DNA from 4 places in the Peribacillus sp. S4 genome. Region 3 is predicted to be linked to each of the others. Evidence: a T-box and tRNA genes for the amino acid it is inferred to sense, from the RefSeq annotation. Region 3 holds a T-box; the other regions hold tRNA genes.
What was found. A T-box is a leader RNA that pairs with one kind of tRNA and senses whether it is charged. The one in region 3 lies ahead of argS (arginine--tRNA ligase), so its partner is inferred to be a tRNA-Arg.
Positions count from the first base shown of each region.

Region 1 (7,314 bases), 860 kb from region 3:
CCGGTCAGCTAATGAAGCGTCGATGGCATTCCCTACACCGGCCGTCACAATGATAAAAACCGAGAAATCTTCAGCTCTTAAAAGCTTGAAAGCGACCGTATCGAGAAAGACAGCTGTCATCATCCCTACCGTTTCCTGAGGCTCAAAACCATGAGCTGTTAAATAGTCTGCCATTTCAACATGATGATCCTCGCAATCATAACCATGATGGACGTGCCTATTCACAAAATACTTATGCCAGCCCGTCCCAGAACCAGTCACTCCAGAAGACATCGTTCTAAGCGGGATCGGAGACTTCAATTGAATCATCTCAAATCCGACTGTCAAATAAGATTCATCAATTTCCAGCGGGATGGTATCCTGGCCATGCTTTTCCGGAACGATGAACATTTGCGGTTTCGGAAGGGCGGGATGCGGATGTTTTTCGATCGTCGTATGATATACACCCTGAATCCGTTCCTGTTGAAGCACTTCATTCGGGACATCAACGACCTGAATCTGCCCTTTCTCAAGCAGCATAAGCCGATCACAATATAATCCAGCCAAATTCAAATCATGAAAAATTGAAATAACGGTCAACTTCTGCTCTTTTGCCATTTTCCTCATTAGATCAAGAAGATCTTTTTGATAGGAAAGATCCAAATGGTTCGTAGGCTCATCCAAAAAAAGGATTTCCGGCTCTTGGGCAAGGGCCTGTGCCAGCAGGACCCTCTGCCTTTCCCCTCCTGATAATCGATCAAAATGAAGATCCTGAAAATCAGCTACTCCCGTTTGTTCCATCACCCGCTGGACAATCGATTCATCTTCTGCGGACCAACTATGGAACCAACCTGATTGATGGGCATATCGCCCAAGCGAGACCGTCTCTTTTACTGTATAGGAGAAAGCTAATGAGGAATGTTGAGGGAGCACGGCAATGACCTGTGCAAGTTGTTTTGACGAATAATCCTTCAAATCCCTGCCGCTTATCCGTACGCTTCCGCCTTTATAATCAAGCACCCCGCTAAGCATACTTAAAAGCGTCGTTTTCCCGCTGCCATTAGGACCAAGAACCCCGAATAATTCCCCCTTATGTACATCAAAAGAGACAGAGTCCAAAACAGCTTTGTTGTGATATCCACCTGTTAACCCTTTTACTTCAAGCATCCGTTTTTACCCTTCTCTCCGTCTCTTTAATAAAATCAGCGCAAATGCAGGTGCCCCGATAAGTGAGGTGATCACCCCGATCGGCAGTTCCGATGGGGCAATGATCGTTCGTGCTACAAAATCGGCCAATATCAAGAATCCGCCTCCTATCAACAATGACAACGGAAGCAAATGTTTATGGTCAGGTCCCCAAATCTTTCGGACAAAATGAGGAATGACCAATCCTACAAAACCAATCGCCCCTGAAACGGCAACGGCTGCCCCTGTCAATGTCGAACCGGCTATCAAGATCCACATTTTCCGCCGCTTGACGTTCACACCTAAGTGTTTTGCCCGGTCTTCCCCGAAAGTCATCGCATTCAATTCTTTTGTATTCATGATCAAGGTCAACGAGCCAATGATAAAAAACGGCAAAATGATTACGATATAATTCCAGCCGCGCATTGAGACGCTTCCCATCAGCCAGCCGATGATTTGTCTTAATTCATCACCCGTCAGCGCAATCATCAATGAAATGAAGGCACTTAAAAACGAGCTGAAAATGATTCCCGTTAAAATGATCGTTTCCACTTTCATCGACCGATCCATTCTTTTTGCAAAAGTCAGTACGCAGAGCATCGTGAGCACTGAACATAAGATGCTCAATGCCGGAAGAGTATATAAACCGATGAATGGCAGTGATATATTCAAAAATATCGTCAATACGGCGCCGACCGATGCTCCTGATGAAATACCTAATGTGTAAGGATCAGCGAGCGGATTCCGGAGCAGACCTTGAAAAGCCGCACCCGCGATCGCAAGTGATGCCCCAACCAAACCAGCGAGCAGCACCCGCGGCAAGCGGATGTTCATCACGATATTCGTAAGCATCACATCCGGATCGGCAGAAATCGGCAAGTGGAAAATCTCCTTGCCGATTATTTGTATAAGTACGGGAATCGGAACTGGCACCGAACCAAAGGAAATGCCTATCGTCATTGCGAATAACAAAATCAACAACGCAATCAAATAAGCAAACGCCCATTTAGTTGTCAAATTGGTTCGGATAGACTGCTTTGGCAAGTTCCTCTACTCCTTCTATTAAGCGTGGACCGGAACGGGTCACCAAGTCAGAATGGACATCAAAGACTTGGCCATTCTTAACAGCATTTACGTCTTGCCATCCTTTTCGGGCCTTCACTTCACTTACTGCATCTTTCGTATAATAACCATACGTTGTAATGATGACATCAGGATTTGCAGCAATCATCGACTCTTCATCAATTTTTGCCCAACCGTCCAATTCAGCAGCCGCATTATCCGCTGAAATAATCTGAAGCATCTCATTCATGAACGTATTTTTTCCAGGTGTGTATATTTCCGGTGAAGGCGAAACTTCCACTAAAACGGTCTTCCTATCCTCTTTCTTTACGGATTTGGCTTTTTCCTGGATATCCTTGAGCTTCGTTTTCATATCCTTAACGATTTCGTTTGCCTTATCATGTTCTCCCGTTGCCTTTCCAATCATTTCAATAGATTCATAGACTTGGTCAAAGCTTTGTGCATCATTGACTACGAGCACATCTATTCCAGCATCCTTAAGCTGCTGTAAACCCTCATTTGAATTATGGGCACTTGATGCATGCGCAAGAACAAGGTCAGGCTTCATGGAGACAATCAGCTCCGTGTTCATTTCCATTCCGCCAACTTTTTCAATTTCTTTCGTCTCTTCCGGGTAATTATCATTGTCGGAAACACCAACGACCTTTTTACCCAAACCAAGTGCAAAGACCACTTCCGTATTACTTGGTATCAACGAAACGATTTTCTTCGGTTCTTTTTCTATCGTTACCTTTTCCCCACTTGCATCTTTAATCGTAATCGGGAAAGCCTCGTGTTGAGCATGATTCGTTTGCTCTTTTTCTTTTCCTTCATCAGCAGCACCACCGCAGCCTACCATCATGCCTGCAGTAAGCAACATTAACAGTATCAGACCAAAAATCTTCTTCATTTTCATTCCCCACAATCTTTTTATTTAATTTCTTCATACCTAACAGAGAAAACCAATACTGGAAGATACCCCCAAAATAAAAAGCATCTCCCGTTAAACGGAAGATGCTTGCATGGCAACAATATCAATACGGACTCTTTCTTAGGGTCTGCCACACACCTTCCCATCCGCGTAGGTTACAGGTGTACGAATTCTGGCAGGTCTCCTGGCTCATGGTCATCGTCAACGGCACCTTCCCATATCTCATACAGTGGTACACAGCCGTCAGCTCCCATATACAGTGGCGGGACCGCGTTGGCATTTCACCAACTTCCCTATTAAGTCATTAAGACACCAAATCGTTCATATGTATATAATTTTCACTGCCTTCATTATACACCATGTAAGAATCGATTATTATATGATTTTTCTGAACAAGTGCGAAATGACCCTTCCACCTTCAATGCTTTGCAGCATTTTCAATCAGCGACGCAAACCCATTGATCGATAACCCTGGTGAAATCCGAACTCGATGCAGAGCATGCATCCCTTGGTCGCTTGAAGCTCCCCCAGGGTCGGTAGTGACTGCCATCTTGTATCCAGCTTCTTCTGACAGCCTGAGACTCTCTTCGTTATACCGGCCAACCGGATAGGAAAGAACTGTCGTGTCCTGGTCGAGGATATGGTCGAACAGCACCTTCGACTGAACCATTTCCGCTTCTTGCTGCTCTGCCGTCATGCGGTTCAGCTCCAAATGGCTGATGGTATGGCTTTCAATTGAAATCCCATCCCTGCTCATCTCCAACATTTGATTTTCAGTCAGGTGATGGCCATTATCAATGGACTTCCCGATCATGAAGACAGTTGATTTCATATCATGTTCTTTTAATATCGGGAAGGCCTCCGTGTAGTTATCTGTATAGCCATCATCAAAAGTAATCCAGACGCACTTCTCACTTGGCATCCGATTCTCGGTTAAAACGAGGAATGCTTCTTCAGGGGATAATGTATAGTAACCATTCTCCCGAAGCCAAGCCATCTGTGATCGGAATTCCTCCCTTGGAACCCGAAGGCCATTCCCTTGGGAAATGCTGTGATACATCAATATCGGGAGCTGGACCGGGGACTCGGCCTTTAACCAGTCTCCCGTATCGATTTGCCCCTCCGAATCCTGCCCGGTCCCATTCTCAGCCGCTTCGGCCACTTCAATGTCATCTTCCGCAATCGGTGCAGCCGTCTTTGTGCCTATCCCCTCTAAAATCCCTTGTGAGCATCCAGGTAAAATCAAAACCCCCAGCAATGCCGCCATCCTTAACACTCTATATTTTTTCACTATCATTCTCCTGATTTTTTTATAGTATAATAGTACCAGAAAACCAGCGGGCAATAAAGTATTCCATTTAATGAAAAAAGAGGAAAAACGAAAGCTTAGCGACACGCTAAACATTCATGAGGATTTTTTTTCATAAGTATGTGCTATTAGCTTGAAAAGTTTGCCTATAAGAAATATAATAAATAAGTCGTCGACTTTAATATATGTCCCAGTAGCTCAGCAGGATAGAGCGACAGCCTCCTAAGCTGTAGGTCGTAGGTTCGATTCCTATCTGGGACGCTAAAGTTTATAAGCCCTGTTATAATGCGGTTTCTCCGTGTTGTAGCAGGGTTTTTTTCTGTTGGTATGACCGTAAAAGCCGGAAATTGTATGTAGGATAAAAGCATTTCTGTACGTAGGAAACAGTGATATTCCATATCACTATTATTTTTCTATGTTTGGAGGTGCTTTTTTTCATGAAAAAACACGTTATTAAACAGCGTGGAACAGCGTTAAAGGAACGGAAATTGACCAGTAAGACTACTGAAAGTTTCACGATTGAATACACACTGCATGAAGCCTTAGATATTTTTCTACGTGCAAAAGTTGCTGAAGGTGTCCGACAGCGAACATTAGGCGAATATGTGTGAAGTGAAAAGGATATTTTCGAAAATTCTTGTTGGACTATAGTAAAAGGGGTTTATCAGTGATACAGACTGATAAACCCCTAAATTCATTTTATTGAAAATTAAGCACTTCTATTTCTTTAATGTTAAAGAGCGTTTCCACGAACCATTCCATTTAAATCCAATAGGGTGTCCTGCAATTATAACACCTAGCACATAAACCCCATCAACAGTTATGTTAGCAGTATCTTTTGTACTGTTCTTTTTACTGAAGGATGCCTTCCCGCCTTTATGTAACCAGTCAACTTCCAAATTAATTCCAGTTAAGTAAGAATCGTAATTAGAAACTGATACAAACTGAGGTTTTTTATTAACCAATTTATATTTGTATTTTATTCGAATATTCTTGTATGAACCTAGTACGATTTTCCCATTTTGAACTGGTGACCACCAGTTCAAAAGTTTTGAGCCACTCTTTGTAGTAGCAAAAGTTTGCATTCCACCGGAGTTTTCTTCATCTTCAGAAACTGAAATTTCTTCATTAACTTCAATTTCATCTTCTTCTTGAAGACCTTTTACGAATTCTTCAAATTCTTCTGTTGTATCAAAATCTAATTCTGTTGGATTAATAGTTTCTGTTGAATCATTCAAGTCAACTGTTTCAAAACCATAAGTTTTTTCTAACTGGTTGATTTCAGCATTAATGTCCTGTTGATTAGATGAAGATTCTGCGAAAGTTTGAATAGGATTAGCTATCCCGAGCATAAATAAAGTAAAAACACATATGATGCATGAAAACTTTTTCATGTTACCCCCTAATAAAATATGATAGTATAAAACTACAAATATATTAACATAATTTCAAAAAGAAGGCAAATATGCAATTAAATAGAAGAGGTGGTAAAAATTGTTTTATAAGAAATTATTCTTAATTAGTTTGGCTGTGACTATTGTTGCAGCATTCGTGTTACCACAAATTGGCGATGGATATGGTATACCTTTGAATTGGATAATCTATAGAGGTGATGGAGAGGTCACAAATATTCTACAAATATTTCAGTATAAGATTTTTAAACACACACAGATTAAATTAGGTTTACTTGTACTAAATACTCTCATGCTATTTGCAGTTTTAAGTATAATATTTAAACTTTTTACGAAAATGGACAAAGCTAGGTAGGAACAGTGTATAAACTCGAATGCCGAAACTAATTTTAAATGTCTATATTGGAAACTTCCTTTAATAGAAAGGTGTTTTAAACATTTTTTGGTGTACTGAATCTCCTTAATTATAGGACAGTTAAAGGACGACGATTATATAGAAAACTTTGGCGAGAAATGATAAAAAAGCTTTGATGTTAACTGTAGATAACATCGTGGAAAGGTGAGTAAGAAAGAAAAATTTAACTTCTTTCAACGTTGCCGGACCTGGGTAGGTACGCAGGATTGCATAGAGAAACGCTGCAATTGAAACGTTACGTTATCTGAATAAAATTATATCTTTTTTTAAAATAAATGTTTTAACCTGTCCCATCCGGGTATACAAATACTGTAAGACATTCTCACCAAAGGAGATGATAGTGCATGATGAGTACAATCAGAAGCCAATGGAACAAAGAGAATGACGCAGCGGTGTTTAGTCCCGGTGATCAGCGTTAGAGTCAATTGAAGAGTTGGAAGATAATCAAGCATGGGAATTACTAGTCTTCTCATCCAAAGGAGGAAGATACGATCATGAGTATTTACAGCCTATGGAATCCAGAGAATGATGAAGCAATTTTCAGTCCGGGTGATCAGAAGCCATTCAGTACGCTCATACGAATAGATTCGGATAAACACACACACACTGACAAAACACTTGAATATGAATTACATGGCACCGTACTGAATGAAATTTAATCGAAGCAGGAATATACCGAAAAAGGATGGAGCGATTGCTCCATCCTTTTTCATTTATTTATCGAATTTCAGTTTCGCCAAGGCATCTGCCAATGCAGTATTGATCGGCTCTTCTTTATTTTGCTTTTTCATATAATTGGTTACTTCATTTTTGGATACTTTTTGATTTTTATTTTGCCCTCTTCGTTTATTGTAAGAAGATAGTTTTTCGTGAAAACCGCATTTACAGGTGAATGTCTGTGCTTCTCCTTGACCGCGCATTTCCATCTTTTTATGACATTGCGGGCATCTGGCATTTGTTACACGTGAAACACTTTTTTTGTGGCCGCAATCACGATCTTGACAGACAAGCATTTTTCCCT
Region 1 is NZ_CP175708.1:5,475,649-5,482,962, forward strand. Features, by position in the region: gene ACJ9PY_RS26330 (heme ABC transporter ATP-binding protein) at 1-1,146, opposite strand, end outside; gene ACJ9PY_RS26335 (FecCD family ABC transporter permease) at 1,153-2,208, opposite strand; gene ACJ9PY_RS26340 (ABC transporter substrate-binding protein) at 2,171-3,142, opposite strand; cobalamin riboswitch at 3,314-3,489, opposite strand; gene ACJ9PY_RS26345 (polysaccharide deacetylase family protein) at 3,576-4,424, opposite strand; tRNA gene ACJ9PY_RS26350 (tRNA-Arg) at 4,654-4,727, shown strand; gene ACJ9PY_RS26355 (hypothetical protein) at 4,904-5,077, shown strand; gene ACJ9PY_RS26360 (hypothetical protein) at 5,186-5,860, opposite strand; gene ACJ9PY_RS26365 (hypothetical protein) at 6,788-6,952, shown strand; gene ACJ9PY_RS26370 (DNA topoisomerase III) at 7,007-7,314, opposite strand, start outside.
Region 1: it has a tRNA-Arg gene. The T-box ahead of argS (arginine--tRNA ligase) is inferred to sense a tRNA for this amino acid. The anticodon was not compared.

Region 2 (7,314 bases), 620 kb from region 3:
TTCTGCCTAACTTACTTGTCCCTGGTTTAGGAGAAGAGGTTGCCCGTTCCAAGGCGAAGAAGGTGTACATTTGCAATTTGATGACACAAGCCGGCGAGACTCTGGATTATAGCGCGAGTGATCATATAAAAGCGATATATGACCATATGGGAAATGCATATATTGACAGGATACTTGTTAATAATGAGGAAATACCAACCGAGATTCAGCAGCGCTATCAAGCTGAATATGCCAAACCGGTCATGTATGATGTGGAAAGCTTAAAAATGATGGGTCTTGAAATCATACAAGAACGCATTTTCAGCTATGAAGGGAATGTAATACGCCATGATACGAAAAAAGTGGCGGATTTGCTTTATAATATGCTTGTAAATGAAACAAAAAGCCACATAGAACCGTAGATATAAGCGGGGACGGCTTTTTGATTGATAAAAATAGATTACCTGCGTTCGATTGGGGGTGAAATGGATGTCTTTTGCTTCAGAAACGAAAAAAGAGCTTACAACATTAGAGGGAAAGGATTGCTGCGGTAAAGCGGAATTGTGTGCGCTTATCCGGATGAACGGATCCCTTTCATTTTCTAATCGGAAGCTTGTTGTGGATATTCAAACTGAGAATGCTGCGATTGCCAGAAGGATTTATACGCTGCTTAAAAAAAGTTATGAGGTCCAGGTCGAGCTGTTGGTCCGTAAGAAGATGAAGCTTAAAAAGAACAATGTATATATTGTCAGGATGTCATCCGGAGGGCAGCGGGTTTTAACCGATTTGGAAATTTTAGGCGATGGCTTTGAAATTCTCCATGATATATCCGATACTATTGTTGGGAAGAAATGCTGTAAGCGTTCTTATCTAAGAGGTGCATTTCTTGCAGGGGGTTCGGTAAACAATCCGGAAACGTCTTCCTATCACCTTGAGATTTTCTCACTTTATAAAGAGCACAATGATGCACTTTGTGAGCTAATGAATAAGTTTGGCTTGAAGGCCAAGACACTTGAACGCAAGAAGGGGTACATCATTTATTTGAAAGAAGCCGAAAAGATTGCCGAGTTTTTAAGTATAGTTGGCGCCCATTCAGCTTTATTAAGGTTCGAGGATGTACGGATTGTCCGTGATATGCGTAATTCAGTGAATCGGCTTGTGAATTGTGAAACAGCCAATTTGAACAAAACGATCGGGGCATCATTGCGACAGGTTGAAAATATCCATTATATCGAGGATACGGTAGGACTTAGCATTTTACCGGATAAGCTTCGGGAAATTGCGGAGCTTAGGATAGCGTTTCAGGATATAACCTTAAAGGAACTTGGGGAAATGGTATCTGGGGGAACCATCAGTAAGTCCGGGATTAATCACCGATTGCGAAAGATTGATGAAATAGCTGACAGGCTCCGTGGGGGAGAGGCTATTGCTGCGAAAAAATAAAGCTAACAGGGGAGATCAAGATGGTGGAGAAACAAGTTGAGGTAAAATTGAAAACGGGTTTGCAAGCTCGGCCGGCGGCTCTTTTTGTACAAGAAGCTAACCGCTTTCATTCAGATGTTTTTCTTGAAAAAGAAGGAAAGAAAGTGAATGCAAAAAGTATAATGGGATTAATGAGCCTTGCCATCAGTTCTGGTGTGTCCGTGAAGTTAATCATCGAAGGACGCGATGAAAAAGAAGCATTAGAAGCATTGGAAGAGTTCGTTCAGCAAGAGGGTTAAAAAAGGGGATGCCTAAATGTGCATCCTTTTCTTTTATCATGGAAAAAAAGGCTCCGGAAGTCGCTTATGGCGATGTCCGGAGCCTTTCTTTTGTTGCAGGATTACTTAGAGTTTTTATCATCAAGAACGCTGCGCGTGATGACTTTGTCAATCAAGCCATATTCAAGAGCTCTTTCGGAAGTCATGAAGTTATCACGTTCCGTATCTCTTTGAAGGACTTCGATAGGTTGTCCCGTACGTTCTGCCAAGATTTGGTTCAGTTTATCTTTCAAGTGAAGGATACGGCGGGCAGCAATTTCAATTTCCGTAGCTTGACCTTGAGCTCCTCCAAGTGGTTGGTGAATCATGACTTCACTGTTTGGCAATGCATAACGTTTGCCTTTTTCGCCAGCGGCCAATAGGAAAGCACCCATGGAAGCGGCCATACCGATGCATACTGTCGAAACATTAGGTTTGATATATTGCATAGTATCGTAAATGGCCATACCGGAAGTGATGCTTCCGCCAGGGCTGTTGATGTATAGAGTGATATCTTTTTCAGGATTTTCCGCTTCTAAAAATAGTAATTGAGCAACAATGGAGTTGGAAACATTATCGTCAATTGCACTTCCTAGCATAATGATCCTGTCTTTTAATAAACGGGAGTAAATATCGTAGGCACGCTCCCCACGACTTGTTTGTTCGATAACTGTAGGAATTAAATTCATGTTCATTTCCTCCTTCGATTAAGAGAATCATTTAAATTCTTTATGTATGTATGATACACTTTTTGGTCAATTTAGGTCAAACAAAACAAACCCTATTATGGATAATTTGTTCGACAATTTTCTGGCTAAGGCTCCTTCCTGATAGAATGTTTTATATATTATGCCGCACAGGGATGAATTTCCACATTACCCATAATACCCAAATGATAAAGTTTTAAACCTGATAACCCTTGCAAAGGAGGGAATTCTATCATATAATGAAGTCTGTTGAAAACATATTTTCTATTACGCCCTCGTAGTGCAACGGATAGAACGCAAGCCTCCGAAGCTTGAAATGCAGGTTCGATTCCTGCCGAGGGCATTACCAATCTTCTGCTTAATAAAGTGGGGGATTTTTTATTGGTCATTTTTAGGAGAGTTAAAATTTTTGCCGAATTTGCTCATTTTCCGTAATATTCCATCGAATCCTGTAATGTCGGTCCTGTCTTGAAAATATTCGCCCACACTATTGAAAAATGGTGATTTTTCAATAAAAGTAGTTGTTAAATTTGCGTTTCTAACATATAGTATTTAAAACAAATAAACTATTCAGAAAAAAATCGTAAGCGTTTTCATGGGTTTTTGTGTAGAATTTTCTCCTGATAATGTAAAATGGAGTGGGGGAGGGATGAATCGATGAGTATGAATATGAAAGCAGGACTTTTTCAACAGCAAACATTAAAGATGGCAATGACCCAGGAGCTCATGCAAGCTATTACATTGCTGCAATACTCCTCGCAGGAGCTATCGGCTTTTTTAGAAAATAAAATGGTGGAGAACCCATTACTGTCAATAGATCAGCCAACATCTTCTTTATTTCAGCCAACTTTTGACCGCAAAAAAGGTAAACGGACTCTTAAAAATACGTATGATGCCAACTATTGGATTGAACAGATCAGTGAAGATACCATATCGCTGGAACAGCATATCATGTCCCAAGTGAATCACCAGCAGTTTTCCGGTGAGCAGCAAAAGGCAATGCTTCTATTAATTCATAACCTTGATGAAAACGGTTACTTAAGGACTCAGCTGGATGATATATGCATCCCAGGCATATCTCCGGCCGTTTTGGAAGAGTGTCTCTCGATTTTACAGGAACTCGAACCGCATGGCATCGGAGCGAGGAATCTTCAAGAGTGCCTTTTGCTTCAAGTGAAAGCAGAAGGGGAGAATCTGCTGGCAGAATCGATCATAGAAAACCATTTCCTCGATTTTGCTGAAAAGCGCTGGAAAGACCTAAGTAAGAAAATCGGTGTTACACTGAAGGAGATTCAAGAGGTCTTTGATTATGTCCAGACGTTGAACCCGCGTCCGGCATCACTCTTTTTTCAGGAAAAACCTTCTTATATAGTGCCGGATGTGGTCGTGGAAGTTCGGGATGGCATGCTGCTTGTCGGGAATTATGATGGTAACACACCCAATCTTAATGTGGATAAAGGGTATTTAAACCGAATGAAGAGCCATAAGGATCAGGGAGTTCAGCGGTTTATCCAGGATAAGTGGCAGGAATACCAATGGATCTCCAGAGGAATCCAACAAAGAAAAGAAACGATATTGAAGGTTATTCAGTGCATCGTCGAAAAACAGCCGGCGTGCTTTCATCATGGCCTGAACTATTTGAAGCCGATGACGATGAAAGAAATCGCAGACGAACTTGGCATACATGAGTCCACAGTAAGCAGGGCAGTTAAGGGGAAGTACGTACAGACACCATTTGGCACGATAGAGATGCGGATATTTTTCACTACTTCTTTACAGTCGGTCGGCCTTGATGAGGATATGTCGGGCATGCAAGCGAAAAAGAGCCTCCAGGCAGCCATCAATGGGGAAAATAAACAAAAGCCGCTTTCGGATCAAGACTTGGCAGAACGGCTGAAGGAAGAGCATGGAATTATCCTGGCACGCCGAACCGTTGCCAAGTACCGGGAACAATTAGGGATCCCTTCTTCATCTAAACGAAAAAGATATGACTGAAAAGGATGAGTGGTTTTGGAAACGAACGCGTTTGTTTTATATAGTAGGGATAAATGCCCGTTATGTGATAAAGCCAAGCAGGTACTCGAAGAAGTGAAAGTGGAGTCAGGCATAGGCTATAAGGAAATCGATATCCATACCGATGATGATTTGCTTGAGAGATTCGGGCTGATGATTCCTGTCGTTGAATGGAAAGATGAAATCGTTCAGTTCGGAAACGTTGATAAATCAGCTCTAAATAGGCTTTTGGAAAAATAATTTTTCAAATCATTTGAAGAAACATTCCGTTCCTGCTAGAATAAAATATGTAGCAGGAATATTTTTTTGTTTTAAGTGGGACAGAAAATGACTACGCGGGACGTTAAATGTCCAACTTAACTTTTTAGGAGTTTTAAATATGCGTACATTACTCGAGGTACAAAGAAAATTATTGCCCGATTTCCTTTTGGTTATGCAAAAAAGATATGATATCCTGCGTTATATCAAAATGATGCAGCCGGTTGGAAGGCGCAGTCTGTCCGTGAGCCTTAATTTGACAGAGCGGACGCTTAGAGGCGAGGTTGATTTTCTGAAAAGTCAGAACCTGGTTAACATCTTCAGCTCTGGCATGACACTGACTGATGAAGGGATTGAAATCCTGGATAAGTTAGAAGGAATAATGCGTGAAGTAATGGGTATAGACATAATGGAAAAGCAATTGCAGGATTTGTTACAAGTGGATGAAGTCATAATTGTCTCAGGAAATTGTGATGAAACCCCATGGGTGAAAAAAGAATTGGGTAAAGCTTGTGCAAACCGTATGAAACGAGAATGGAACTCAAAGAATATCATTGCGGTTACTGGCGGATCGACAATGGCCGAAGTGGCAAATTCGTTGTCACCTGATGAAGCATCCAGGAAATTGACATTTGTCCCAGCCCGCGGGGGAATTGGTGAAGCGGTGCAGAATCAGGCCAATACGATTGTCGAAAAAATGGCACAGAAGGCTCAAGCCTCCTACAGAGTGTTATATGTACCCGATCAATTAAGCGGTGAGGTTTATGCATCATTTCAGAAGGAACCTGCAATTAAAGAAGTGATTTCCCAAATCAAGTCTGCCGATATGATCATTCATGGAATCGGTGATGCCATGGCGATGGCAGAGAGAAGAAATTCTTCGCCAGAAATGTTAAAGAAGCTGTTAGATGGAAATGCTGTAGGAGAGGCATTCGGTTATTACTACGATGAAAACGGCAAAGTTGTTCATAAAGTTTTGACAGTCGGCATCCAGTTAGATGATCTTAGCCCTGAAAAGCGAGTGATAACTGTGGCAGGTGGCAAAACTAAAGCAAAGGCTATCCGTTCCTACATGAAAGGCGCACCTTCATCGACCGTTTTGATCACGGATGAAGCTGCGGCACAAGAGTTAATTCAGGGGAATTACACCCCTTAATATATTTGCGAACTTAAAAGGAGGAATTTTTCATGGCAGTAAAAGTTGGTATTAATGGTTTTGGACGTATTGGACGTAATGTATTTCGTGCAGCATTGAGTAATCCTGGGGTAGAGATTGTTGCTATTAACGACTTAACGGATGCTAATATGTTAGCGCACCTTCTTCAATACGATACAATTCATGGATCTCTTAATGAAAAAGTAGCAGTTGATGGGGATTACCTTGTTGTTGATGGTCACAAAGTAAAAGTATTGGCTGAACGTGATCCTGCACAATTAGCATGGGGTGAACTGGGAGTAGAAGTAGTTGTGGAATCTACTGGACGTTTCACAAAACGTGCGGATGCAGCTAAGCATTTAGAAGCTGGCGCGAAAAAAGTAATCATCTCTGCTCCTGCATCTGATGAAGATATCACGATCGTCATGGGTGTAAACGAAGACAAATATGATGCAGCAAACCACCATGTAATCTCCAATGCTTCTTGTACAACGAACTGCTTAGCTCCATTTGCTAAAGTGCTTCATGAACAATTCGGAATCAAACGCGGTATGATGACTACTGTTCACTCTTATACAAATGATCAGCAAATCCTTGATTTGCCTCATAAAGATTACCGTCGTGCACGTGCAGCTGCCGAGAATATCATTCCTACAACAACTGGGGCAGCAAAAGCTGTTGCACTTGTCCTTCCTGAACTTAAAGGGAAATTGAATGGTATGGCAATGCGTGTACCTACTCCAAACGTGTCTGTTGTCGACCTTGTTGCTGAACTTGAAAAAGACACAACAGTTGAAGAAGTTAATGCAGCATTCAAAAAGGCTTCTGAAGGTGAATTAAAAGGAATCCTTGAGTACAGCGAACTTCCGCTAGTATCAACTGACTATAACGGTAACCCATCATCATCTACAATCGATGCCCTTTCCACAATGGTAATGGAAGGAAACATGGTTAAAGTATTATCTTGGTATGATAATGAAACAGGATATTCAAGCCGTGTTGTTGATTTGATTGACTATTTGGCTAAAAAAGGATTGTAATTAGAATAATAAAAAAAACCTCACCAAGGTGAGGTTTTTTTTATCACAGCTCTAAAAAAACTTGGCAGAAGATGATATTATTAGTAAGTCATTAATCAGTCAAGCGTTTACATTTCTTGTTTTTGGATAATTTCCTGGAAACCGACTATAATGAAAAAGAGAAAAGGGGAGTTGGGAAATTTACCCTCTCCCTTTTTGGCTAAAAGAATCAAAAATATGATAACAATATCTAAGGAGGTTCTTGGATTATGAATAAAAAGTCAATTAAAGATATTGAATTAAAGGGGAAACGCGTATTTTGCCGTGTTGATTTTAACGTGCCGATGCAGGACGGAAAGATCTCGGATGATACGAGAATCAAGGCTGCATTGCCGACGATTTCCTATTTGACAGAACAAGGCGCAAAAGTCATCTTAGCCAGC
Region 2 is NZ_CP175708.1:5,239,543-5,246,856, reverse strand. Features, by position in the region: gene ACJ9PY_RS25245 (uridine diphosphate-N-acetylglucosamine-binding protein YvcK) at 1-401, shown strand, start outside; gene whiA (DNA-binding protein WhiA) at 469-1,422, shown strand; gene ACJ9PY_RS25235 (HPr family phosphocarrier protein) at 1,443-1,700, shown strand; gene clpP (ATP-dependent Clp endopeptidase proteolytic subunit ClpP) at 1,802-2,407, opposite strand; tRNA gene ACJ9PY_RS25225 (tRNA-Arg) at 2,697-2,768, shown strand; gene rpoN (RNA polymerase factor sigma-54) at 3,083-4,420, shown strand; gene ACJ9PY_RS25215 (glutaredoxin family protein) at 4,430-4,678, shown strand; gene ACJ9PY_RS25210 (sugar-binding transcriptional regulator) at 4,818-5,852, shown strand; gene gap (type I glyceraldehyde-3-phosphate dehydrogenase) at 5,885-6,892, shown strand; gene ACJ9PY_RS25200 (phosphoglycerate kinase) at 7,141-7,314, shown strand, end outside.
Region 2: it has a tRNA-Arg gene. The T-box ahead of argS (arginine--tRNA ligase) is inferred to sense a tRNA for this amino acid. The anticodon was not compared.

Region 3 (7,314 bases):
ACTAATAAAATCAGGTTGGATTCTTTATACTATGGATAACGACAAAAAAAAGGAAGTGCAATTGAAATATGACCTTGCAAAATACGAAATCCTTGAAAAAACAAATTGCTCCTTTTGAACAATCAACGACAAAGCAAAGTATATGGCAGATCATCAATACCTTGGGGCCGTTCATCATTTTATGGTACCTAGCATATATAAGTCTTTCCGTTTCTTATTGGTTAGCTTTAATCCCAGCTGTGTTTGCTGCAGGATTCTTGACGAGAATATTCATCATTTTTCATGATTGTACGCATCATTCATTTTTCAAAGACCGCCGTGCGAATAGAATCGTCGGTACGATCATGGGTGTTTTGACTTTATTCCCGTTTGATCAATGGGGACATGAGCATTCTGTGCATCACGCAACAAGCGGTAATTTGGATAAGCGGGGTACAGGTGATATTTGGACCCTTACGGTAGATGAGTATTTGGCTGCACCGTTTAAACTTCGTTTTGCTTATCGTTTTTATCGTAATCCATTGGTCATGTTTGGTTTGGGGCCGATTTATGTTTTCCTTCTTAAAAATAGATTTAACCGTAAAGGTGCTAGAAAGAAGGAAAAAAATAATACGTATTTGACGAATGTATTAATCGTCGTTTTTGCGGCATTGCTTTGCCTGGCAGTAGGCTGGCAGTCGTTCCTTCTGGTACAAGGTTCCATTTTCATGATTTCCGGTTCAATCGGCATTTGGCTGTTTTACGTCCAGCACACATTCGAGGACTCTTATTTTGAAGAAAACGAAGAGTGGGAATATGTATTGGCAGCAGTGGAGGGAAGTTCTTTTTATAAGCTTCCAAAACTGATGCAGTTCCTTACTGGCAATATCGGTTACCATCATGTTCACCATTTAAGTCCAAGGGTGCCTAACTATAAATTGGAAATGGCGCATAATAATACGCAGCCTTTAGAGAACGTTCCGACGATCACTCTTGCGACAAGCTTGCGCTCACTCCGTTTCCGTTTATGGGATGAGGAATCCAAGAATTTCGTCGGTTTCAAGGACATAAAATATTTAACGAAAAAAAGTGTTCCCACTCAAGTGAAATCTGAACTGTAACGTTCATGTATCATTCCAGACTCCCTTAATAATCCTCGGATTTGGGGAGTCTTTGTTTCATATAAGGAACTCGATAAAGGAGAGAACTTAAAAATGATTCGAATTGTCATTGCAGAAAATCAGCAAATGCTATTAGAGGCAATAAGTTCTCTACTCAATCTTGAAGAAGATATAGAAATTGTCGGGCAAGCCAGTAACGGAGAAGAAGCGATGGCTCTTGTACACCAATTACGGCCTGATGTGTGTATCATGGATATGGAGATGCCTGTAATGAGCGGACTTGAGGCAGCGGAAGCATTAAGGTCATTTGAATGCAAAGTGGTCATTTTAACGACATTTCGAAGGACTGGTTATTTTCAACTCGCATTAAAGGCTGATGTAAGTGGTTATTTATTGAAGGATAACCCGGGTGAAGAGTTAGTCTGCTCGATTCGCAGCATAATGGATGGCAAGCGAATATACTCCCCAGAGCTTATTGATGGGCCTTCCAGCCATAATGGCCGGGAAATGGGAGTGTTAGGGCTGTTAGCCGATGGTCCATCCAATATTGAGCCGTCCAATCAAAGCGGCACAATTGGGACAGTACGGAAGTATTTTACGACGATCAAGGATAAAATGAAGTTACCGGCTGGTTAGGATTTGTTTCTTAAATTCTGTTGACACGTTTTTTTAAATTGTGTACGATGGATTAAATTATAATATTGAAAATTCTGTGATGAAGAGAGTAGTTCATTTTGAAATGGAAAGCGAGTTAGGGATGGTGGGAGCCTAATGCAGGTCGGATGAATGAAGCGCACTTTGGAGAAATTTCTTGAACCGTTCAGTAGGGAATATCGGGGAGTCACCTCGTTGACAATGGAAAGTGGCCGCAATTTGTGGCAACTAGAGTGGTACCACGGGAATTCATGCTCTCGTCTCTTATTTAGAGGCGGGGGCTTTTTTGTTTAGGAGGGAAAATGACGATGAATAAACCAATTGCAGAATTGATTTCAACTGCTTTGAACAATGAAATGCCAGCAAGTGAAATAGAAAAATTAATGGAAAAGCCGAAATTGATGGAGTTAGGTGATGTCGCCTTTCCGTGCTTTACTCTTGCGAAAAAATTCAAAAAATCGCCTCAGGTGATTGCGTCGGAAATAGCCCAACAATTAAACAGTACGTTGATTCAAGAAGTGAACGTAGTGGGAGGTTATCTGAATATCTTCGTCAATCAACAGATGGTGACGGAAAACGTGCTGCAAACGATATTAAGGGAAAAGGATCAATATGGTTCGATGCAGACTGGACAGGGAAATGTCGTGATTGATTATTCCTCCCCGAATATTGCCAAGCCTTTTTCCATGGGGCACTTACGCTCTACGGTCATAGGGAATGCACTGGCCAACATTGCCGAAAAAAACGGCTACAATGCCGTGCGTATAAATCATTTAGGAGATTGGGGCACGCAATTCGGTAAGTTGATTGTCGCGTATAAGCTGTGGGGGAACAAAGAGGCAATCGAAGCTTCGCCGATTCAGGAATTATTGAAAATCTATGTGAAGTTCCATGAAAGAGCAGAAACCGATGAATCATTGAATGAACAAGCACGCGCAAGCTTCAAGTCGCTTGAAGACGGGGACGAGGAAGCACTGGCATTGTGGAAATGGTTCAGGGATGCGTCTTTAAAAGAATTCGAGACGATTTATGATTTATTGGGCATCCGTTTTGATTCCTATGCCGGCGAAGCATTTTACAATGATAAAATGGATGCGGTTGTCGGGGAACTAAAAGAAAAAGGCCTGCTTGCCCTTTCAGAAGGTGCCTATGTCGTGCAATTGGAAGATATGCCGCCTTGTTTGATTACGAAAACCGATGGTGCGACACTTTATGCCACACGTGATTTAGCTGCGGCCATGTATCGTAAAAAACAGTATGAGGCAAAGAAAACATTTTATGTGGTCGGAAATGAACAATCCCTGCACTTTAAACAACTCTTTAACGTCATTGAAAAAATGGGGTATGAGTGGTCAAAAGACTTACAGCACGTAGCATTTGGCATGATGCTAAAAGACGGTAAGAAAATGTCGACCCGTAAAGGGAAAGTCGTGCTGCTTGCGGATGTATTGGCAGAGGCGATCGAAACTGCAAAGCGCAATATTGAAGAAAAAAATCAAGCGCTTGAACAGAAAGAACTGGTTGCAAGACAAGTCGGTGTCGGAGCGGTAATCTTTAATGATTTAAAAAATAACCGCATGAACGATATTGATTTTTCATTAGAGCAAATGATGAATTTTGATGGAGAAACGGGCCCCTATGTACAGTACACATATGCGCGAATTTCCTCCTTGCTTGAAAAAGGTGATTTTAAAGAGCAGGCGATCCAATATGAAGCTTTAGGCGAATATGCGTGGCCAGTCATCCAGCTGCTGGAGCAATACCCGATCGTTGTCCAAAAATCATTTGAACAAGCCGATCCATCACAAATCGCGAAATTCAGCTTGCATGTATCGCGTGCATTCAATAAGTATTATGCACATTCGAAAATCTTAGTGGAAGATGAATGGAAACAAATGAAGCTCTCATTCGCTTTTTCCGTTGCGATCGTTTTGAAGGATGCGCTAAGTTTATTGGGCATTTCAACGCCGAATAAAATGTAATCCATGTCTATAAAAGGAGCCATTTTGTTTCAAAATGGCTCCATAATTTATCAGATATATCCTTGCATGAACGTAAGCTCTTTTATTTTAGAAGAAAAGTATCTGTCTTGGGCTGTCCTTTTTTCTCCCATGTAATATGCAGCTTGTACACATGCTCTTTTTTTGGAGGATCACCCAAATAAAAATCCGTTGATAACGGATTTAATTTTGTAACAGAGCCATCTTCACTTTTTCCTTCTGTAAATCCCTTATGTTCCACTACTATTTTTCCATTATCAGTAAAGCTTACTTTTTTTATCTTGACCTTGCCACCAGACTTTTGTTGAAGATGTCCAATCCATCCGCCAACTGTTTCATCAGAGTTTTTCTTTTAATTTGCTTTCCACATACCATTATCAGATGTGCCTCCAATTGCAATACTGGAATAATTCCAATAACCTCCGATAGCAACACCCATACCTATAACTACAACAAGTAACCATTTTGAATATTTATTTTTCATCAAAAAAAGCCTTCCCCTCTCTGTAACTGTTTATATTATACAGTTTAATTAATATATTTCAGTATAGGGAAATGAAGGAGTGCGGTGAAAAAAGCAGGCTGTTAGCTTAGCTACGCATTTTCAGTGGAAGAAAAAGAATTTGAATAAAATGGATTGACATTCATTGGTAATGTGTTAATATTTATAAAAATGGAACCGGTTCCAAAATTCGCGAATGGATGAATGTAATGGTTAAACAAGAAAACGCAAAGGTTACAATTTATGATGTTGCTAGAGAAGCAGGTGTTTCAAAGACCTCTGTTTCCCGGTATTTAGGGGGTAGATTTGATGAACTCTCTGACAAGACCCGTAAGAAAATCGAGCTGGCGATCACCAAAATGGAGTACCGCCCAAACACGATGGCAAGAGGGCTCAAAAGCAATAAGAGTTATTTGATTGGAATCATCGTGGCGGACATCAACAATCCATATACGACGGCCATCCTTCGGGGGGCTGAGGATATATGCAGCCAGAATGGATATAATCTTATGATTTGCAATTCGGATAATAACCCAGAGAAGGAAAGAGGCTATTTTGATATGCTTTTATCCCATCGCATCGACGGGCTTATCATTCATACGACTGGCGGTAATCACGACATGCTAAAACAGATGCAAGAGCAAAAGACCCCGATCATCCTTTTGGATCGGAAGGTGCCAGATCTTGAAATCGATACGGTAGGATTGGATAATTTTCAGGCTACTTCACAAGCTGTCAATTATTTGGTTGGCCAAAATTATGAACGAATTGCATTTTTCAGCGAACCTGCCAGCAATGTCAGTACCAGGCATGAGCGGCGGCTATCCTTTCAGCAAACGTTGATGAGCCACAGCCATCCGAGTTCAGGTGATGTTTATGAGGTCAATGTCGATGATTTAAAAGATGTCGAGTCCAAGCTCCAGCATTTTTTAGATGACTCAAAAGGCGTATCAAGAGCTATATTGACGGCAAATAGTGTCGTGCTATTAAAATTAATTCTACTTTTACAAGAAAAGAAACTGTCGGTCCCGGAAGATTTAGCAATGATGGGATTTGATAATCCGGATTGGAGCACCATCGTTTATTCGGGCATTACAACGATTGAACAGCCCACATACCAAATCGGGGTCGCTGCTATGGAAATGATCCTGCGCCGCATTGATGGACAGGCTTCCCCAGCGCAGACAATGGCGTATCAAGCGAAATTGAATATAAGGAAAACGACTCCATTTATACAAAAATCATAAGTCTTCTAAACTTGAAGACTTTATTAACTCACAAAATGGTACCGATACCATTTTGGGGTCAGGAGGATTAATATGAAAGTCTTTGTATGCATGAATTCAATACCGGCCGAAAAGCTTCAAGCGCTCGGACATCTTGAAATCATAAAACTGGTAGCAGCCGCAGGAGCTGATGGAATCGAAATCAGAAAAGAATTATTGACGCCGGATGATTCTCTGGAAGAATTGGGTGCCTTATGCAGGGAGCTTAACTTGGACATTTATTATTCCGCTCCTGAATTCCTGATCGGCTCGAACCATCAAATGAATGAAATAGGTTTTAAACGCTTGGCAAGGGAAGCGGATGAATTGGGAGCGGAATTGCTGAAGATGCCTCTAGGAAACTACGATTTTTTTGAAACAGATATGTTTCGAATGAATGAAGCCTTGGTGGAAAATCTGCAAAACCGTGAAATGAAAATCACCATCGAGAATGATCAGACGCTTGGCGGTGGAAACGTAAACCGGATCGCTCATTTCCTGAGTTGCTCCGAAAAGTTCGATATCCCGATAAGATTGACATTTGATACGGGCAATTGGCTGTATACAGAAGAAGTTCCAATGGAAGCTGCGAAAGGTTTAGCGGGATATGTGGACTATATTCATTTAAAGCAAGTGAAACGCGAGAAAGAGGGTTGGGTGACTGAGCCGGTATCGATGCCGCTGCTGCCTGAGGTAATGGAGTTATTGGAAAAGTTTAATGGCGCTTGTCCGGTAGCGATTGAATTCCCGGTAACATTGGAAAATGCAGCGACTTATATTTCACTTATGAAAATGGAACAGGAGGTCAGCCATGAACGAGCTTAAGGTACTGACGATGGGAGAGGCAATGGCGATGTTCATCGCTGAGGATTCGGGCAGCCTTGATGATTGCATGCGTTATAAGCGTTATGTGGCAGGGGCCGAAACCAATGTAGCGATTGGCCTGTCAAGGTTAGGGATTAAAACTGCATGGATGAGCAAGGTGGGCGATGATTCGTTCGGGCGCATGATTATGAAAACGCTCACAAATGAGGGGGTGGATGTCTCCCATGTTTTGATGGATCCATTCAATCCAACTGGGTTCCAGTTAAAATCCAAAGTCGAACAAGGAGATCCGGTCGTTGAATACTTTAGGAAGAATTCAAGCGCCAGTAAGATTTCCCTGGAGGACTTTCCCCTGGAGAAACTCCCTTCAACTCAGCACCTGCATTTAACGGGGATACCTCCTGCCATTTCCGGCAGTTTCAGAGATCTGTCATGGCAAGTCTTGAAACATCTGAAACAAAAGGGTGTAACCGTTTCATTCGATCCAAATCTGCGTCCATCACTCTGGCCGAATGAAAGGGAGATGATCAGCATCGTCAATATGTTTGCGGAGGAGGCGGATTGGCTGCTTCCCGGAATTCAGGAAGGTGAAATTCTTACAGGATACAGCAACAAAGAGGATATCGCCAGTTACTACCTCGAACTCGGTGTTAAGCTTGTGGTGATTAAACTCGGGGAAGAAGGAGCCTACTTTGCAACCCAAGATGAAAGGAAGGAGGTACCGGGTTTTACCGTAGCGGAAGTCGTGGATACCGTAGGGGCAGGAGACGGGTTTGCTGTCGGGGTAATCAGCGCTTTACTGGAAGGGGCATCGAATGAAGAAGCAGTTTTACGCGGAAATGCAATAGGGGCCAAGGCCGTGATGTCTTCCGGAGATCACGAAGGCCTTCCTGATATGGAAGAGCTAGAACACTTTATGAAAAAAGGAGTGCTTCAATCATGTCTCAATTACAAGTAGCTTCGAGAAA
Region 3 is NZ_CP175708.1:4,614,786-4,622,099, reverse strand. Features, by position in the region: gene ACJ9PY_RS21980 (fatty acid desaturase) at 69-1,100, shown strand; gene ACJ9PY_RS21975 (response regulator transcription factor) at 1,194-1,736, shown strand; T-box leader at 1,804-2,022, shown strand; gene argS (arginine--tRNA ligase) at 2,057-3,736, shown strand; gene ACJ9PY_RS21965 (hypothetical protein) at 3,819-3,995, opposite strand; gene ACJ9PY_RS21960 (hypothetical protein) at 4,107-4,241, opposite strand; gene ACJ9PY_RS21955 (LacI family DNA-binding transcriptional regulator) at 4,466-5,503, shown strand; gene ACJ9PY_RS21950 (sugar phosphate isomerase/epimerase) at 5,576-6,346, shown strand; gene ACJ9PY_RS21945 (sugar kinase) at 6,333-7,304, shown strand; gene ACJ9PY_RS21940 (MFS transporter) at 7,286-7,314, shown strand, end outside.

Region 4 (7,314 bases), 630 kb from region 3:
AGTCATGTTTTTTTCCCTGAATAAACAAAAGGTTAGTGTTGAAATCATGGACCCCAAAACAAACATCAAAGTATTGGAACAACAAAAGAAACCCTTATATGATTTAGAAGTTAAAGCAAATGGGATATTGAAACAGAATTTAGACAACTTGGATATGGAAAAAATCGAAAAAAAGGTAGAAATAAAAATTAAGCAAGATATTTTGAAGACATTGGAGACGGGGGAAAAAATCAATACAGACCTTTTTAACATAAGTGAAAAGGCATACAGATACCATGTCAATAAGTGGGATAATAAAATTATTAATTCCTTTGATAAGACTTCAATAAATAACATAAAAGTTAATATCCATATTGAACATAGTGAAAATTACAAACGTTAGTTTATAAGTTTCAGGTTATTGCAGGTGAGGGAGTTGTGTTAGACTTAACTTATCTGGAAAATTCAGCGGCTGTTTTTGATCATGATAGGCAGAGTTGAATCCGTCCGTTGGCACTGGAGAAGAAGCGGCTTTTACATATTTACGAATGACAGCAAATTCTTTCTCAGCCCCAAAGAGCTCCCGTGCCGATAAAATGAAAAAGGGTGAAATGAAAAATGAAGACAGTAATCATTGCAACGAAAAATAAAGGGAAAGCCAAGGAGTTCGAAAGCTTATTTTCCGCTAAAGGTTATGAAGTCAAAACACTTCTCGATGTACCGGATGCCCCGGATGTGGAGGAAACAGGCACGACCTTTGAAGAAAATGCGATCCTGAAGGCAGAGGCCATTGCCCATCAGCTAGGCCACTTTGTCATTGCTGATGACTCCGGATTGATTGTAGATGCATTGGAGGGCCGTCCAGGCGTTTATTCTGCCCGCTATGCTGGAGAGGCCAAGAGTGATGAAGCAAACACGGAAAAAGTCCTCCGCGAACTGGAAGGCGTGCCAAAAGAGGCTAGGACGGCGAGATTTTATTGTGCCTTGGCACTAGCGTCACCCAACCAGGAAACGATTACGGTATCGGGAACGATGGAAGGCTTAATCACGGAACAGCCCTCAGGAACGAATGGATTTGGTTATGATCCCATCTTTTTTGTAGAGGAACAGGGCAAAACAAACGCTGAATTGACAAAAGAGGAAAAAAACCAAATCAGCCACCGTGCCAACGCGTTGAGGGCTCTAGATGAAAAACTTGATCTATTTCTAAAAAGGGAAGAAGGAATGTGACGATGAAAGTGCTAATAATGAGTGACAGTCATGGCTTAACTCATGAAATCAGCATGATTGCCGAGCGTCATAAACAAGAGGTCGCCGCCATGATCCATTGCGGTGATTCAGAGTTGGAAAGAAATGATCCTCACATGGCGGAGTTTTTGGCCGTTGGCGGGAATTGCGACTATGATTCGGCATATCCGGATGATATTGTGGAGAATATCTCAGGCAAGCGTTTCTTCGTTACGCATGGACACCTCTATAACATAAATATGACCTTGATGAACCTATCTTATAAAAGTGAGGAGACAGGGGCGGATATTATTTGCTTTGGTCACTCCCATGCTCCAGGTTCAGAGTGGATTGACGGCAAGCTCTTCATCAACCCGGGAAGCATACGGCAGCCGCGGGGACGAAAAGAGAAAACCTATGCCATTTTGGAGATTGGAAATGACCAACTTGAAATCATCTATTATGACCTTGAAGGAAAAATCGTTGAGGATTTAAGAAATGCTTATCAAATGGAATGACTTCATGTATAATGAACAGGAAGCGTTTTTCCCCGCTTCCTGGTTCTTAAAAAAGAAAAAAACTTTTTTTGAAAAACCGTTGACTTCCTTTTGATATCCTACTATAATAAGAAGTGTCCTAAGGGAACAGTTAAGGTAATACATAAGTTTTACCGCAACTTATATCATAAACGTCTCAGTAGCTCAGCTGGATAGAGCAACGCCCTTCTAAGGCGTCGGTCGGGAGTTCGAATCTCTCCTGGGACACTAACTTAAAAAGCCAAAACCTTCTAAAGGTTTTGGCTTTTTACTTTTTTGGGTGTTTAAGCTAACGAGGGTCATTTTGATTTGCATCCTTTTAACCATGAAATTTTTTATTTATTTTTATCGCAGGTGGATGACCATTTATGTCGAACTTGTAATAAATAAGGAGATGTTTAAATGAATAAAGATAGATTATTCAAGTTCATTCAAACTTCCACTCGGGGCAATTTCTTCTCAGTCGAAATAACCGAAGATGGAACAGAAGTGGTCCAATTAGCCAAGGAGTTGGAAAAAGAAGGAAGAATCAAGTTAAGGGAATGTAAACGAAAAGAAAAAGGTGTTTATCTGGAAGGAATACTTAAGTTTGTGCCTAGCTAATACTTAATGAGCTCTGCGAAGGATTTTTATTAGGAATTTCATAAAACATCCTTCGCCGACAAAATGGGAATGGGAGACCGAACAGTGAGGTGAGGGTTAAAAAAATTCATGAACGGTCGAATATTGTGTGGTTTAGGTCGATAAACTGCCCCGGTCTTTATGGTCTTAACTGTAATCCTCACTGGATTTAAGAAATTTGCACTGCGCTACTGCCGGATTACTGGCAGCCGAGACACCAAAAGTGCTTGCTTTAATGCGACTTGGCAGACAGTCGGCGGAAAGGGAGCGAATTTCTGAAATCAACTCCAACTTTCTCAAATAAAAAACTGTAGGCAAAAAGATTTCTATCTGAATTTTTAAACATAGTTGACTGTGTTGGGTGTGCGAGACTCCTGCGGGAATAGCAGTGCCTGGGGCTACGTTCAATTTGTACAAGCTAAAAGAACTGTAGGTAAAATCGACTTACATCGAATTTTGTCAGCAGCTGAGGCATCCATACTTGGATGTCTTTTTTTCGATATCAAATTCTATTTAAGGTTTGGAGATTTTCACGGTTTTTGATTATTGCCGTATTCAATTCTTCGACGGGTGAACTTTTTTCATCGGCTTCACTCAGCTGCATCGATTGTTTTTGTATATGTGATTCAATCGTGAGACCTTGAATTGTTCGGATACATGTTGTAATGCCATGTGCAAATCGGTGTTATGGATCGATGGGATCGCCTCATTTTCCTCTTTCGATAAGATATCCTCCTCTAAAGCTTATTCGCGTTTATAAAGCATATTATTGGGGAAATTCCGCTTATTACTCATGATGCCATAGCGGCATAGTGCCATGGGATCCGTAAAATGGAAGGTGAAATCCCTTGTCAGCTTTATGTTATGATGCCCCTCTGACTAAGAAGGCCATAATTTGCAGGAGTTATAAAAAACAGAAAAAACATTGACATAATACTAACAAATCAATATTATGTTTATTATATTATAAACTTTATAGGGAAGTGTTTGTTTAATGAAGGACGCGGAAATGTTTTGGAGCGCATCTCAGGATGAGCTTAAACAAGGGTACATCGAAGGTGAGAATCAATATGTTTGTTTGCTGTGTGGAAATGCAGTTGAAAAGGGGATCGTATACCCGAAAGATGGAGTTCTTTATGAAGCGAAGAGGTATATGCGCATTCATATTGAACATGCACACAGCTCGGTTTTTGAATACTTGATTGATCTCGATAAAAAACTTACAGGTCTCACCGACCATCAAAACCGTCTCCTTCGCCTTTTTTACCAAGGGAAAAATGATGCTGAGGTTCAGGAGGAAATGGGAATTGGCAGTCCTTCCACGATTCGGAACCATCGCTTTGTGTTGAAAGAGAAAGAGCGTCAGGCTAAGTTGTTTTTAGCCCTGATGGAACTTTTGAAAGATAAAGATGAACACGCGCCGGCATTTATCCCGCTTCATCAAAAAGCAAGGATGGTCGATGATCGTTATAACGTTACTGAGGATGAAAAGGTGACTGTACTGAAAAAATACTTCCCTAAAGGCAGTCAGGATGCATTAAAGTCTTTTCCGCCAAAGGAAAAACAAAGGCTGATCATTCTCCAAGAAATTATGAACCGTTTTGAAAATGAGCGGAAATACGAAGAAAAGGAAATCAATCAAATATTGGGTGCGATTTATCATGATCATGTTCTTTTGAGAAGATACTTAATAGAATATGGATTCTTGGATAGAAAGCCTGATGGGAGCCAATATTGGCTGAAGAAATGATGACTGGAGGCAAGAAAGATGGATCGTAAAAAAGAATTGAAGCAATTATATAAAGAAACAAAGGTTGAAGCAGGGATATACCAAATCAGAAATACGGTAAATAATAAAGTCTTTATCGGAAGCACCAGGAATTTAAAGACGTTGAAGGGGAAACAATTTGAATTGGAAGTCGGGACAAACACCAATAAAGTGCTGCAAAGTGAGTGGAACCAATATGGGAAAGATGCATTTTCTTTTGAGGTACTGGAGGTATTGAAGCCAAAAGAAACAGGGTTTTTTGATGCTAAACGGGAATTGAAAAAACTTGAAGAAAAGTGGATGGAAAAAATACAGCCTTACGAAGAACGGGGATACAATAGAATGAAACCCGCTGACTTATAAGTGGCCTTTAGGGATTCTCCTTGATTACCGGCTCCCGATTTACCTTTGATGCATTTCATTCTTATTTCTTTATGAAAAACAAGGTATTATGGAAGCGGATGGTAATATATTTAAGTGTTTATGATTAGGGGGTGCTGAGATGGAAAATGGAGATGGATATCTACGGGCGAAAAAAAGGGTTGAAAACCTTAAGGCATTCTACATTCATATAATGGTGTATGTATTGGTGAACGTCATGTTGATTTTGATTAACCTTTTGACGGATCCCGGTTATTGGTGGTTCCTTTATCCCCTCGGTGGGTGGGGGATTGGTGTTCTGATACATGGAATTACCATTCTTGCACAAGGAAACTTCGGGTCTGAGTGGGAAGAAAGAAAAATAAAAGAATATATGGAAAAGGATAAAAAGAACGGCTGAATTTGGGCGTGTTCAAAACAGGGGGTCATTTGTGGCTCTTTTTTTGTGGGAAAAATAATCGGTGGATCTCACTTGTTGTAAGTTTTTAAATGGTTTAAGCTAGTAATGAGGGACCTATCTATGAAAAAGGGGGAAACCCGTGGAGGACCTTCACTAAATAATAATTAATCTTAGGAGTTGCGAATGAAAAAAATAGGATGGACCATAACGGGAATAGGGGCAATCATGGCGCTGGGGGCCTTGCTTTATCCTTTGAATGTTATTGAAAAAACTCTCTGTATATATTTATTGCTCGGCGGTGCAGGGCTAATGTTTGCCGGGTCAATGTTCAGGGCCTTTTCGCTCCTGAAAAGATGACTGATTTTACCATTTGATAAAAACGCTCGATTAAGGTGATGACATGGAGAAAAACCAATTGAAATATGCCCAGCAGCATCTGGCTAATGAACGCACCTTCTTGGCATGGATAAGAACGGTGATTGCAATAGTGGGAGTTGGCTTTCTTGCGACAAGCCTGCATTTTACGATTGGTGTGCATCGGGATGCCCGGATTGACTTGATCAGCATCGTGCTGGGGATGTTTGCGTGTGCATTGGGACTTGTGATTACCGTTCTGGCGACAATCGGTTATCTTCAGAAGAAACGGCAAATCAATGAAGGGACGTTCCAGTCTTCAAGTGCGCACGTAATTCTAATCGCTGTTTTTATGGTCATATTGTTATCGATGATCATTTTATATTTTGTTTTCATTTAAAACTGTCCTAACCTGATTAGGGCAGTTTTTTCAGTTTCTGCTATTATATACTTATTCTCACATCGTTACGGAAAGATTTCTTCCATTAATTTAATGCCATCAAAAAACGAAAGCTTGAAAAACACTGTATTTCAGGTTATGAAAGAATCATTCAGACTTAGACTAATTCGAAGAAAACGAGTTTGTTGTAATGTTATGGCGGTTACAATTTGGGCGTGGATTTCCGATCCAGGCACTCGCTTTCCGCGGGCGGCCTAGGTGAGCCTGCGGAGTCTCGCACCTTCCTCAACAATCAACTTCGTTATGAAAATCAGATAGAAATGATACTATAGGAGTTAAAGGTATTGGGTACTTTAGGTCCGTTGGTTTCGTGAGCATCATTTGATGAAAGATACGTTTTTGAACCCCTTCTGTAGACAAATTGAAATAGTTAAACATGGTGAAATTTGAAACCGGAAGGGTATATATGCGTAGGGAAAAGATCGATCAAGTTTTGTCTTTTGCCTTCCTTTTAAAATATAAACCATCATCGGTTTGTAAATAAACTTCACATGGGTAATTCCTAACTTTATAATCCTTGAAAGTACTTTCTTTATTCAATTTCAATCACGTTTTAAATATTTGTTTAATTTCCTTTTTGTGAGATATGATAAAGAGGAATGAAAAGGAGGTCATCGTGATGGTGGACATCAAAAAAGGTGAAAGTTCTTTTTTTGTCGAAGAATCTGGTGAGAAACTAGCGGAAATTACATTCTTTAAATCAGGTGATGATGAGATCACGGTCGATCATACCGTTGTTTCTGACAAGCTTCGCGGGCAAAAGGTAGGAAATGCCCTTGTTGAAAAGATCATAGGATTCGCAAGGGAGGAAAACCTGAAAATTGTTCCGGTATGTTCGTTCGTTCAAAAACAATTTGAAAAAAATGCAGAATACGAGGATGTATTGGCTAAATGAACCGGAGGGCTGACTTAGGGGATGATTAATATCTCCTATGTTCAGCCTTTTTTCATTTTTTAGATAATCTTTACACCCCCAATAAAATAATGGTAAAGCCTTTCCTCCTGCAGTTATGTTCGCATTTAATATAGGGGAGGTGCTAGGATGGCCATCAAATTACAAACACTATTGAATCACGCAAAGGAAAACATGGGAAGCGGTATGAACCCGGTCGTGAACGAGAAGATACTCGAAGTGGTGAAATTAGCTTATGAAGCGGGGATATTTGTTCAAATAACGGCGGGTTATCGAAGTTTCCGGGAACAACATGAACTGTATGAACGAGGCAGAACGAATAAATCCAAGCCAATTGTGACTTATGCCAGAGGGGGCAATCCTTGCATAACTATGGCCTTGCAGTCGATTTTGTCATATTTAGTGATGACGGCAAGCGGGCACTGTGGACAGAGGGCGAGAAGTGGACAAGGGTGGCAGCCATAGTAAAATCCCGGGGATTTGTTTGGGGAGGGGATTTTGAATTGTTCCGTGATTTTCCTCACCTTGGAATCTCGGTTTATCAACGAGAGATCTTCAAAAGGGATGGCGGCCTTATCTTATATCAAGAGTGGCGTCCGCAATCAGTGAAAATGAGGCTGAAAGGGAAAATGGATGATTCTTTTTTTAGGGATCCGATACTTGTGACTGCCATCA
Region 4 is NZ_CP175708.1:3,981,431-3,988,744, reverse strand. Features, by position in the region: gene ACJ9PY_RS18915 (Ger(x)C family spore germination protein) at 1-382, shown strand, start outside; gene ACJ9PY_RS18910 (XTP/dITP diphosphatase) at 598-1,209, shown strand; gene ACJ9PY_RS18905 (metallophosphoesterase) at 1,212-1,724, shown strand; tRNA gene ACJ9PY_RS18900 (tRNA-Arg) at 1,897-1,970, shown strand; gene ACJ9PY_RS18895 (hypothetical protein) at 2,145-2,345, shown strand; gene ACJ9PY_RS18890 (DUF2087 domain-containing protein) at 3,358-4,113, shown strand; gene ACJ9PY_RS18885 (GIY-YIG nuclease family protein) at 4,132-4,494, shown strand; gene ACJ9PY_RS18880 (2TM domain-containing protein) at 4,634-4,912, shown strand; gene ACJ9PY_RS18875 (hypothetical protein) at 5,096-5,269, shown strand; gene ACJ9PY_RS18870 (YidH family protein) at 5,313-5,666, shown strand; gene ACJ9PY_RS18865 (GNAT family N-acetyltransferase) at 6,346-6,621, shown strand; gene ACJ9PY_RS18860 (hypothetical protein) at 6,769-7,104, shown strand; gene ACJ9PY_RS18855 (M15 family metallopeptidase) at 7,002-7,314, shown strand, end outside.
Region 4: it has a tRNA-Arg gene. The T-box ahead of argS (arginine--tRNA ligase) is inferred to sense a tRNA for this amino acid. The anticodon was not compared.